4 regions of the Lelliottia nimipressuralis genome follow, and region 1 is predicted to be linked to each of the others. Evidence: predicted binding sites of a transcription regulator. Region 1 holds the regulator's gene; each other region holds the start of a gene.
What was found. Region 1 encodes PurR, which represses purine synthesis genes. Its sites were predicted from a motif close to CANGCAAACGTTTGCNTG; they were not measured.

Region 1 (3,142 bases):
ACGGTGCGTCAGCTTGAAGAGTGGCTGGCGGTTCCGCTGTTCGAGCGCCGTCACCGCGACGTTGTTCTGACGCCAGCGGGCGTCTGGTTTTTGAAAGAAGGACGATCTGTTATCAAAAAAATGATGATCACCCGCGAGCAGTGCCAGCAGATTGCGAACGGCTGGCGCGGGCATCTCGCCATTGCGGTGGATAACATCGTCAAACCCGAACGCACCCGACAGATGGTGGTCGATTTCTATCGCCACTTCTCTGATGTGGAGCTGCGCGTCTCGCAGGAGGTGTTCAACGGCGTGTGGGATGCGCTCTCTGACGGCAGGGTGGAGATGGCGATCGGCGCGACTCAGGCGATCCCTGTGGGTGGTCGCTATGCATTTCGCGATATGGGAGCCCTGAGCTGGACCTGCGTTGTCGCCCGCGATCATCCTCTGGCCGCCATTGCAGGCCCGTTGAGCGATGATACGTTGCGCAACTGGCCGTCACTGGTGCTGGAAGATACCTCACGATCGCTGCCAAAACGGATTACCTGGTTACTGGATAACCAACGCCGTGTGGTCGCCCCGGATTGGGAAACGTCGGCGACCTGTCTTTCTGCGGGGCTGTGCGTGGGAATGGTGCCGGCGCATTTTGCACGTCCACGCATCGATCGCGGTGAATGGGTGGCTCTGACGCTGGAAAACCCGTTCCCGGATGCGGCCTGTTGCCTGACGTGGCAGCAAAACGATATGTCACCGGCGCTGGCGTGGCTGCTGGATTATCTGGGAGACAGCGAAACGCTGAACAGAGAGTGGCTGAGGGAGCCGGAATAACCGGCCCCTCGGGGGATTAACGGCGGTAGTCGCGGAACGGACCGTCGGCCACGGAGCGGCGTTCAATCAGGCGCGGGTGGACTTCAATCGACTGCGACTCTTCACGCTTGCTGACGATGCGGTCCAACAACATATTGAAGGCCGTTTCGCCCAGCGAGTCTTTCGGCTGGTGAATGGTCGTCAGCGCCGGGGTGAAGTAGCGTGCGTTGCGCACGTTATCGTACCCGATCACGGAAATGTCCTGCGGCACGCGCAAACCCAGCTCATCGGCTGCGCAAAGGGCGCCCATCGCCATGATGTCACCCCCGATAAAGACTGCGGTAGGGCGGTGCGACTGGGAGACGATCTGCTGCATCGCGCGGTAGCCGGACTCCGGCTCGAAGTCGCCCTGCACGATCCAGTTTTCTGGCACCGTAATTAGCGCTTCTTCCATCGCTTTCATGAACCCTGCCAGACGGCCTGCGCCGGTGTTGCGCTCCAGCGGACCCGGAATGACGCCGATTTCGCGGTGACCGCGCTCAATCAAGTAGCGACCTGCCATGTAGCCGCCTTCAAAGGCGTTATCGTTGACGGAATCGGTAAAATCAGCGCGGGTATCACCCCAGTCCATCACCACCATCGGAATGTGGCGATACTCTTCAAGCATGGAGAGTACGGACTCCGGGTATTCAGAACACATTACCAGCAGGCCATCAACGCGCTTTTGCGCCATCATCGACAGGTAAGCGCGCTGTTTCTCCTGGCTGTTCCAGGCGTTGCCGAGAATCAGGGTGTAGCCCTTCTGGAAACAGTTTTTCTCAACCGCTTCGATGATCTCCGCAAAATAGGCGGCTTCGCTGCTGGTCGCCAGCAGGCCGATCGATTTGGTGTGGTTCACCTTCAGGCTACGCGCCACGGCACTTGGGGAGTAGTGCAGCTCTTTGATGGCGGCCCATACGGCGTTGCGCGTCTCTTCCGCAACGAAACGCGTTTTGTTAATTACATGTGATACGGTTGTAGTGGAAACGTTTGCGCGTTTCGCCACATCTTTAATTGTTGCCATTACATGTCACTCCAGACCATATCTTAAACTCCTGAAATACTTAAAGGTAAACGTTTGCCTTCTCTCACCCTTATCTCGCAATGTGAATTGCGATACGCCGGGAAAACGACTCAGAACGTCAGGAGGGGGTCAGTGGCCGGTACGCTTATAAATTTAGCGTGGAATTTTGTCTTATCTTGATGAAAAGGGGAAGAGCAAAAACGGTTATCAGCCTAAATCCAGGAAGATTTTTGGGGTAAACTGTGTAAAAATGAGCAAGCTCACTTTTCGTGGGGTGATTAAAAGGAGAAAAATTGATGAGTACCGATCTGAAGTTTTCGCTGACGACAACCATTATTGTTCTGGCTCTGATTGTCGCTGCGGGTCTGACCGCTGCGCTGCACTGATTCAAGCGGGGGAGAGTTCTCTCCCTCATCTCCTGCCTGTTCCCTGATTGTTACCCGCACGGCAAAAATCTTTTGCTAATTTGTTAACTTCTCATTTTTTGTGATTGATGTCATGCTTTTGACATCTTAGTCCCGTGTCGCGCGACGACACGGCATCCGTAGTTAATCAATGAAAATCAATTTTCCCCTGCTTGCCCTGGCGATTGGCGCTTTTGGCATCGGCACCACCGAGTTTTCCCCGATGGGACTGTTGCCGGTTATCGCAAAAGGGGTAGATGTCTCTATTCCCGCCGCAGGTATGCTGATCAGCGCCTACGCCATTGGCGTGATGATTGGTGCGCCGCTCATGACGCTGCTGTTGTCGCATCGTGCCCGTCGCAATGCGCTGATCTTCCTGATGGCGATTTTTACCCTCGGTAACGTGCTCTCGGCGCTGTCACCGGATTACACCACGCTGCTGCTGTCACGCATTCTGACCAGCCTGAACCACGGCGCGTTCTTTGGCTTAGGCTCTGTGGTGGCGGCGAGCGTGGTGCCAAAACACAAACAGGCCAGCGCGGTGGCAACCATGTTTATGGGGCTAACCATCGCCAATATTGGCGGTGTACCGGCGGCGACCTGGCTTGGTGAAGTCATTGGCTGGCGGATGTCGTTTATGGCAACCGCAGGGCTGGGCGTAGTGGCGATGATTGCACTGTTCTTCTCGCTTCCGAAAGGCGAGGCGGGCGAGCGCCCGGACGTGCGTAAAGAGCTGTCGGTGCTGGTTCGTCCACAGGTGTTGTCTGCTCTGTTAACCACGGTGCTCGGGGCGGGCGCGATGTTTACGCTCTACACCTACATTTCACCGGTACTGCACGATATCACTCACGCCACACCGCTGTTCGTGACGGCGATGCTGGTGCTGATT
Region 2 (3,142 bases), 250 kb from region 1:
GGGCAAATATTTTCTGCTCGTCGATAACATGCTGGTCGTGCTCGGCTTTTTTGTCGTCTTCCCACTGATCTCCATTCGCTTTGTCGATCAAATGGGCTGGGCGGCATTAATGGTCGGAATTGCCCTGGGCTTGCGTCAGTTTGTCCAGCAGGGACTTGGCGTGTTTGGCGGTGCGATTGCCGACCGCTTCGGCGCAAAACCGATGATTGTCACCGGCATGCTACTGCGGGCCGCCGGATTTGCCACCATGGGCATCGCGCACGATCCCTGGCTGCTGTGGTTCTCCTGTTTCCTCTCCGGGATTGGCGGCACGCTGTTTGATCCGCCGCGTACTGCGCTGGTCGTGAAACTGATTCGCCCACAGCATCGCGGGCGTTTTTTCTCGCTGCTGATGATGCAGGATAGCGCCGGTGCGGTGGTTGGCGCCCTGCTCGGCAGCTGGCTGTTGCAATATGATTTCCGTCTGGTGTGCGCCACCGGCGCGGTGCTGTTTATCCTCTGCGCGGCATTTAACGCCTGGCTGCTGCCCGCCTGGAAACTCTCGACGGTAAAAGCCCCCGTGCGTGAAGGGCTGGGCCGCGTGCTGGCCGATAAACGCTTCGTTACCTACGTGCTGACGCTGACGGGCTATTACATGCTGGCGGTTCAGGTAATGCTGATGCTGCCCATTATGGTTAACGATATTGCCGGTTCGCCTGCGGCCGTGAAATGGATGTATGCCATCGAAGCCTGCCTGTCGCTGACCCTGCTCTACCCTATCGCGCGCTGGAGCGAAAAACGTTTTCGTCTTGAGCATCGCCTGATGGCGGGCCTGCTGCTGATGACGTTAAGCATGATGCCGATTGGTCTGGTCGGCACTCTGCAACAGCTCTTTATTCTGATCTGCACCTTCTACATTGGGTCGATCATTGCCGAACCGGCGCGTGAAACCCTCAGCGCCGGGCTTGCCGATCCGCGTGCACGCGGCAGCTACATGGGCTTTAGCCGACTGGGGCTGGCCTTTGGCGGTGCGCTCGGATACGCCGGAGGCGGCTGGTTGTTCGATGCAGGGAAAGCGCTGAATCAACCGGAATTGCCGTGGGTAATGCTGGGCGTTGTAGGCTTTATCACCCTCATCGCCCTGTGGTGGCAGTTCAGCCCGAAACGCAGCGCAAGCGGTATGCTCGAACCCGGGGCCTGATGGTCTGAGCACGTATTCCCACGGGCGGAAGGTCCACTTTCGCCCCCGAATATCAGGTTTTTCTGCTGGTAACTGGTATACCCCCCTGACATACTGAGGCGTCAGGACAAGAGCGCCGACATCATGTTGAGGAACCCCATGAAAAAGATTGTCATTGCTGCTGCGTTAGTTATCAGCGGCCTGCTGGTCGGTTGTAACCAGCTTACGCAATACAGCGTTAGTGAGCAGGAAATTAATCAGGCGCTGGAAAAACACAATAACTTCTCCAAAGATATCGGTGTGCCCGGCGTCGCCGATGCCCATATCGTACTCAATCAACTCGTCAGCCAGATTGGCCGCGAAGAGCCGAATAAAGTCACGCTCTCCGGCGACGCCAAACTGGATATGAACTCCCTGTTTGGCAGCCAGAAAGCGAACATTAAGCTGAAACTGAAAGCGCTGCCGGTCTTTAACAAAGAGAAAGGGGCCATCTATCTTCAGGAAATGGAGATCGTGGATGCCGAAGTGACGCCGGAGAAAATGAAACCGGTGCTGCAAACCCTGATGCCGTATCTGAACCAGTCGCTGCGGAACTATTTCAATCAGCAGCCTGCCTATGTGCTGAGCGAGGACAGAAGCAAAGGTGAAGCGCTGGCGAAGAAATACGCCAAGGGAATTGAAGTGAAACCGGGTGAAATTATCATCCCGTTTACGAATTAACCGAGAGGGCGCCGTGTGCGCCCTTTTTTTACACTGCTATTTAACGGAAATGTGTGCAAACGAAAACGTTTCCCCTTATGATTTGTGTCCGGCAAAAACAGCCATCCTTATGACTGATTCCTGATAAGCCGGAGCATATCAATGACTGCACATCCCCAGGTTCTGAAAATCCGCCGCCCTGACGACTGGCATATCCATCTGCGCGATGGCGACATGCTGAAAACCGTTGTCCCTTACACCAGCGAAATCTATGGCCGCGCGATTGTCATGCCTAACCTGGTTCCACCAGTCACCACCGTTGATGCCGCAATTGCCTACCGTCAGCGCATTCTCGATGCCGTTCCGGCAGGCCATGATTTTACCCCGCTGATGACCTGCTACCTCACCGATTCGCTCGACCCGAACGAAGTCGAACGCGGCTTTAATGAAGGCGTGTTCACTGCCGCCAAACTCTACCCGGCCAATGCCACCACCAACTCCAGCCACGGTGTGACCAGCACGGATGCCATTATGCCGGTCCTGGAACGCATGGAAAAACTGGGCATGCCGCTGCTTATCCACGGCGAAGTGACGCATCCCGACATCGATATTTTTGACCGCGAAGCGCGCTTTATCGAGACCGTGATGGAACCGCTGCGCCAGCGTCTGCAGGGGCTGAAAGTGGTCTTTGAGCACATCACTACCAAAGATGCTGCCGAGTATGTGCGCGACGGCAACGATCTGCTCGCCGCGACAATCACCCCTCAGCACCTGATGTTCAACCGTAACCACATGCTGGTCGGCGGTGTGCGCCCTCACCTGTACTGCCTGCCGATCCTCAAGCGCAATATCCACCAGCATGCGCTGCGTGAACTCGTCGCCAGCGGTTTTACCCGCGCCTTCCTCGGAACCGACTCCGCCCCGCACGCGCGTCACCGTAAAGAGGCCAGCTGCGGCTGTGCGGGCTGTTTCAACGCCCCAACGGCGCTGGCCAGCTACGCCACGGTATTTGAAGAGATGGGCGCGCTGGAGCACTTCGAAGCCTTCTGTTCTCTGAACGGTCCGCGCTTCTACGGCCTGCCGGTGAATGAAACCTTTATCGAGCTGGAACGCAAACAGAGCCAGGTCGTCGATACTATCGCCCTGACAGACGACACTCTCATCCCATTCCTCGCCGGTGAAACCGTTAACTGGACGGTTAAACAGTAATTTTTTATCGCCCCCTGTTGTAAGTTCAATATAATGCCTGTATAAATACACAGTATATTACACAGGGGGCAATTA
Region 3 (3,142 bases), 1.4 Mb from region 1:
GCACGAGGTCATGGAGCAGACTTGCAAAGGGTTAAGCGGCTGATAATTTGGTCTTATGGCGGAGTTACCGGTTGTGTATTAGCTTTATGATAAGCCCCATCCAATAACGAGCCTGCCATGAACACTCTACGCTATTTCGATTTCGGACAGTCCCGCCCGCTGGTACTGCTGATCGCACGTATCGCGATTGTTGTGTTGTTTATTATTTTTGGTATTCCGAAAATGACCGGTTTTGATGGAACGGTGCAATATATGACCTCGCTCGGCGCACCGATGCCGATGCTGGCAGCCATTATTGCGGTGATCATGGAAGTGCCCGCCGCGATTCTGATTGTGCTTGGGTTCTTCACCCGGCCACTGGCGCTGCTCTTTGTCCTCTATACGCTTGGGACAGCGGTGATTGGTCACCACTACTGGGATATGAGCGGTGATGCGGTTATGCCTAACATGATTAACTTCTACAAGAATATCAGCATTGCCGGCGCGTTTTTGTTGCTGGCCGTAACCGGGCCGGGGGCGATATCCATCGACCGTCGCTAGATAACATAAAGGCCGCTTACGCGGCCTTTATTATTTCTGCGAGCAGAATTACGCGTAGACAGGGAAACGTGCGCAGATATCGAGCACTTTACCTTTAACACGTTCAATCACAGCTTCATCGTTGATGTTATCGAGAACATCACACATCCAGCCAGCCAGCTCTTTCACTTCCGCTTCTTTGAAACCGCGGCGAGTGACAGCCGGAGAACCGATACGGATACCGGAGGTCACAAACGGGCTCTTCGGATCGTTTGGTACGCTGTTTTTGTTAACGGTGATGTTAGCACGGCCCAGCGCGGCATCGGCTTCTTTACCGGTCAGGTTTTTATCAACCAGATCCAGCAGGAACAGGTGGTTCTCAGTGCCGCCAGAAACCACTTTGTAACCGCGGTTCAGGAACACTTCCACCATCGCTTTCGCGTTTTTCGCCACTTGTTGCTGGTAAACTTTGAACTCTGGCTCCATCGCTTCTTTCAGGGCAACGGCTTTCGCTGCGATAACGTGCATCAGCGGGCCGCCCTGAGCGCTTGGGAAGACGGCAGAGTTCAGTTTCTTGTACAGATCTTCGTCACCACCTTTCGCCAGGATCAGGCCGCCGCGCGGACCTGCCAGGGTTTTGTGGGTCGTGGTAGTGACAACGTGTGCATGTGGAACCGGGTTCGGGTAAACGCCTGCTGCGATCAGACCGGCGACGTGCGCCATATCAACGAACAGGTATGCGCCGATGCTGTCTGCGATTTCACGCATTTTTGCCCAGTCAACCACGCCGGAGTAAGCAGAGAAACCGCCGATGATCATCTTCGGTTTATGGGTCTGCGCCTGCTTCGCCATGTCTTCGTAGTCAATTTTACCGGACTCATCAATACCGTAAGGGATGATGTTGTACAGTTTACCGGAGAAGTTGACCGGGGAACCGTGAGTCAGGTGGCCACCTTGCGCCAGATTCATACCGAGAACGGTATCGCCCGGCTGCAGCAGCGCGGTGTAAACCGCGAAGTTCGCCTGAGAACCAGAGTGCGGCTGTACGTTCGCGTAGTCTGCGCCAAACAGCTCTTTAGCACGGTCAATCGCCAGTTGTTCAACGATATCAACGTATTCGCAACCGCCGTAGTAGCGTTTGCCCGGGTAACCTTCTGCATATTTGTTGGTCAGCTGAGAACCCTGCGCCTGCATTACGCGCGGGCTGGTGTAGTTCTCGGAGGCGATCAGTTCGATGTGCTCTTCCTGACGTACTTTTTCCTGCTCCATAGCCTGCCACAGTTCGGCATCATAATCGGCAATGTTCATTTCACGCTTTAACATCCGCATCTCCTGACTCAGCTAACAATAAAATTTTGGCCTGAAAAGGCTGTCCTGATAGACGACGGGCAACAGTATAACCGAATAGTGTTGCGATAACAGGTCTTGACAAAGGATTTTACGCAAACGTTTACCTACCCGCCACGCAAGGGTTTGAGGAATAAAGACCTCGCGATTTTCAATGGATTTCTTTTCAGGTTTGTGATGCAACTATTTCATCATGCAAAGAACCATTTACAAAGCAGGGATATTTTTTATAAGATGCATTTAAAATACATCATTAGAGTAACAATCGAAGGAAGTTGCTATGTTAGACGCTCAAACCATCGCTACCGTTAAAGCCACTATTCCCCTGCTGGTCGAAACCGGACCGAAACTCACCGCCCATTTTTACGATCGCATGTTCGCTCACAACCCGGAGCTGAAAGAGATTTTCAATATGAGCAATCAGCGCAACGGCGATCAGCGCGAGGCGCTGTTTAACGCCATCGCCGCGTATGCCAGCAATATTGAAAATCTGGCCGCGCTGCTGCCTGCGGTTGAGAAAATTGCCCAGAAGCACACCAGTTTCCAGATTAAACCTGAGCAGTACGATATCGTCGGCAGCCACCTGCTGGCGACGCTCGACGAGATGTTCAGCCCAGGCCAGGAAGTGCTGGACGCCTGGGGCAAAGCCTACGGCGTGCTGGCGAATGTGTTTATCAATCGTGAAGCGCAAATCTACAGCGAGCACGCGACGAAAAACGGCGGCTGGGAAGGCACGCGCGCGTTCCGTATCGCCGATAAAAAACCGCGCAGTGCCCTGATCACCAGCTTTGAATTTGAACCCGTCGACGGCAAACCAGTTGCGGATTATCAGCCGGGTCAGTATCTCGGCGTATGGCTGAAACCCGAAGGGTTCCCGCATCAGGAAATTCGTCAGTACTCTCTGACGCGTAAAGCGAATGGAAAAGGCTATCGTATTGCGGTGAAACGTGAAGACGGCGGTCAGGTTTCTCACTGGCTGCATAATCACGCCAGCGTCGGCGATGTGGTGCATCTGGCGGCACCGGCGGGTGATTTCTTTATGGCGGTAGAAGCGAACACGCCTGTCACGCTGATTTCAGCGGGTGTCGGCCAAACGCCGATGCTGGCGATGCTCGATACCCTCGCAGCGGCAAACCACAGCGCGCAGGTGAACTGGTTCCACGCGGCGGAAAACGGCCAGGTGCATGCCTTTGCGCAAGAAGTTAAAACGCTGGGTGCCACGCTGCCGCGCTTCACCTCTCACATCTGGTATAACAAACCGGAAAGCGATGACGTG
Region 4 (3,142 bases), 2.3 Mb from region 1:
TCACCCTCTTTTACGATGCCAAAGGCTGGGACGGCGCAGCGTTCGCCCTGACGTTGTTTAGCTGTGCCTTCGTTGGCACGCGGTTACTCTTCCCGAACGGCATCAACCGCCTCGGCGGGCTGAACGTGGCCATGATCTGCTTTGCCGTGGAGATTGTTGGCCTGCTGCTGACAGGCATTGCCAGCGAGCCGTGGGTGGCGAAAATCGGCGTGTTCCTTGCGGGCGCGGGCTTCTCGCTGGTCTTCCCGGCGCTGGGCGTGGTGGCGGTGAAAGCCGTGCCACAGCAAAACCAGGGCTCTGCACTGGCGACCTATACGGTATTTATGGATATGTCCTTGGGCGTGACCGGGCCACTGGCCGGGCTGCTGATGGCATGGGCGGGCGTTCCGATGATCTATCTGGCGGCGGCGGGGCTGGTGGGCGTGGCGCTATTGTTGACCTGGCGCCTAAAAAAACGGCCCCCGGCGCAAGCGACGGAGGCCGTTGAATCGTGATGAAAATTATTTGATCACGACGGTATTAATGATGTTTTCCGCAGCGGTTTGTGCTTTCTGCTGATCGTCAGCAGGCAGGGTGATTTGCATGGTCAGCAGTTTGCCGTCCACTTTACCCAGCACCACGGAGGAGTAAGCGGTCTGGCCTTTGGCAGAGATAATGCTGTCCAGCTGTTGCAGGGTGTGGCCTTTCAGTTCGATGGACTTATTGGTCACGACCTGCAGCTGCGGATCGCGGCTACGCTGTTGATCTTCCAGACGCTTGGTCAGCACGGCCAGGTCTTCGCTGGTGTCGTCACCGACAATCACGATCACCGCTTTCTGCCCGGTGGCGTCTGAATAGACGTGCATGTTGTTCGCCTGGGTACCCAGCTTGCCGCTCTGATCGGTCATATCCGCCGGCAGAGAGAAACTGAGTTTGCCATCCATCAAATTCACCGGTTGTCCGGTGGCGTTACTTTCAGCAGACGCGCCCTGAGCAGGGGTCTTCGTATCGCTGTTATCACAGGCCGCAAGACCCACAACCAGCAGGCCAATCCCGACATATTTAACCAGATTGCGCATTGACTTCTTCCTTTCGATAAACGGCCATAACGGCTCATTTGTCCATCTTATCACAACTGATAAAGCGAACCTTTAACCAGCCTGTAATGCAGACATTTCGGATTTATCCGCCAGCCTTTTCAGCAGCATATTCAGCAGCACGCCGTACATCGGCAGGAAGAACACAATGCTGATCAGCACTTTGAAGCAGTAGTCCACCAGCGCGATTTCCATCCAGTGGGCGGCCATAAAGGCATCCGGGCTGCGCCAGAAGGCGATAAAGAAGAAGGCGAGGGTATCGCTGACGTTGCCAAACAGCGTGGACGCCGTCGGTGCCATCCACCAGCGGTGGTTTTGTCGCAGGCGGTTAAAGACGTGGACGTCGAGGATCTGCCCCAGCGCATAGGCCATAAAGCTGGCGGCGGCGATACGGGCGACAAACAGATTGAAGTGCGTCAGCGCTTCAAAGCCCTGCCAGCTTCCCATATAGAACAGGGATGAGATGACGTAGGAGATGAACAGCGCGGGCAGCATCACCGCAAAAATAATGCGTCGGGCCAGCGGCGCGCCGAAGATGCGCACGGTCAAATCTGTCGCAAGGAAGATAAACGGGAAACTGAACGCGCCCCAGGTGGTATGGAAACCAAAAATGGAGATGGGCAGCTGCACCAGATAGTTACTGGAGGTGATCACCAGCAGATGAAATAGCGATAGCCAGAACAACGCTTTTACGCGCTGCGATTGAGAGAACTGCGTCATATTGTGACCTTTTTATGATTTGGGGTGAGGGAACCCAATAAAAACCTACCGGGGTAGGGTTTAAAGCCGCCGCATAATACTGCTTTTGGAGGGTATTGCAATGGCTAATTTTCGCGCAATCGTTAACCTGGTTTGCTTTGCCGAAAACGCGGCGTAAACTACAGCCGTTTTTGATGTGAACGAGAAGATGATGACCAACCTGTTTTCCAGCCCTGACCATACGCTTGATGCACAAGGCCTCCGTTGCCCGGAGCCGGTAATGATGGTGCGCAAAACCGTGCGCAACATGCAGACCGGCGAGACGCTGCTGATCATTGCTGACGATCCTGCCACCACCCGCGATATTCCGGGCTTTTGTACCTTTATGGAACACGAGCTGGTGGCGCAAGAGACGCAATCGCTGCCGTACCGGTATCTGCTGCGCAAAGGATAATCGCGGTTGCCGGGTGGCGACGACGCTTTACCAGGCCTACAACATTATCGCCTTTGCCCGGCGGTTATGACTTCCGCCGTAACAACCGCAGGGCGTTGGCTGTCACCAGCACCGTCGCCCCCGTATCCGCCAGCACCGCCAGCCACAGACCTGTTATCCCCAGCAGCGTTGTCACCAGGAAGATCCCCTTCAGCCCCAGCGCAATCGTAATGTTCTGACGAATATTGGCGCGGGTGGCGCGCGCCAGGGATATCATCTGCGCAAGCCCGGTCAGACGGTTATGGGTAAGCGCCGCATCGGCGGTTTCCAGCGCCACGTCGGTGCCGCTGCCCATCGCAATCCCAATCGTTGCGGCTTTCATCGCCGGGGCGTCGTTAATCCCGTCGCCGACCATTGCCAGCGGTGCCTGAGCGTTCAGCCCGGTAACAGCCTGCACTTTATCTGCTGGCAACAATCCTGCCCGGTATTCCAGATCAAGCTCACTGGCAATCGCTGCCGCTGCACGTGGGTTATCGCCGGTCAAAATCACACCCTGAATACCGAGCTTATGCAGTGCCGCCACGGCCTCTTTGGCATCGTCACGCAGGGTATCGCGCAGGGCCAGAACCCCTTTCGCCACGCCGTCGACAACGACGATCACCACCGTCTGCCCGGCCTGTTCCAGCTCGCGGATCTGCGGGCTAAATGCGTCAGCGGGGAATTTATCGGCGGCACAGATCAGCACCTGGCGCCCTTCGACCACCGCTTCGATCCCTGACCCCATTAGCGCGCGCTGCGCACTGGCTGCGGGGATAGTCAGCCCGCGCGACTGGGCCTCACGCACAATCGCCTGCGCCAGTGGATGGGTCGATCCCTGCTCGACGGCGGCGGCCAGTGACAGCAGTGCGTCGTCGGCAGGATAAATTCCGGTAAC

Region 2: a site for PurR is predicted at 1,938-1,955, ahead of pyrC (dihydroorotase). Genes of this name have one in related genera too.
Region 3: a site for PurR is predicted at 1,959-1,976, ahead of glyA (serine hydroxymethyltransferase). Genes of this name have one in related genera too.
Region 4: a site for PurR is predicted at 1,909-1,926, ahead of tusA (sulfurtransferase TusA). Genes of this name have one in related genera too.

The regions. Positions count from the first base shown of each region.
Region 1 covers NZ_CP167172.1:1,963,147-1,966,288, forward strand. The annotation lists gene punR (DNA-binding transcriptional activator PunR) at 1-807, shown strand, start outside; gene purR (HTH-type transcriptional repressor PurR) at 824-1,849, opposite strand; gene ACB496_RS09215 (YnhF family membrane protein) at 2,146-2,235, shown strand; gene ACB496_RS09220 (MFS transporter) at 2,405-3,142, shown strand, end outside.
Region 2 covers NZ_CP167172.1:1,710,531-1,713,672, reverse strand. The annotation lists gene mdtH (multidrug efflux MFS transporter MdtH) at 1-1,180, shown strand, start outside; gene ACB496_RS07945 (lipoprotein) at 1,319-1,879, shown strand; gene pyrC (dihydroorotase) at 2,021-3,067, shown strand; gene dinI (DNA damage-inducible protein I) at 3,142-3,142, shown strand, end outside.
Region 3 covers NZ_CP167172.1:3,396,411-3,399,552, forward strand. The annotation lists gene ACB496_RS16265 (DoxX family protein) at 118-540, shown strand; gene glyA (serine hydroxymethyltransferase) at 589-1,842, opposite strand; gene hmpA (NO-inducible flavohemoprotein) at 2,147-3,142, shown strand, end outside.
Region 4 covers NZ_CP167172.1:4,352,101-4,355,242, reverse strand. The annotation lists gene ACB496_RS20945 (MFS transporter) at 1-494, shown strand, start outside; gene ACB496_RS20940 (DcrB family lipoprotein) at 501-1,058, opposite strand; gene ACB496_RS20935 (7-cyano-7-deazaguanine/7-aminomethyl-7-deazaguanine transporter) at 1,131-1,796, opposite strand; gene tusA (sulfurtransferase TusA) at 1,987-2,229, shown strand; gene zntA (Zn(II)/Cd(II)/Pb(II) translocating P-type ATPase ZntA) at 2,294-3,142, opposite strand, start outside.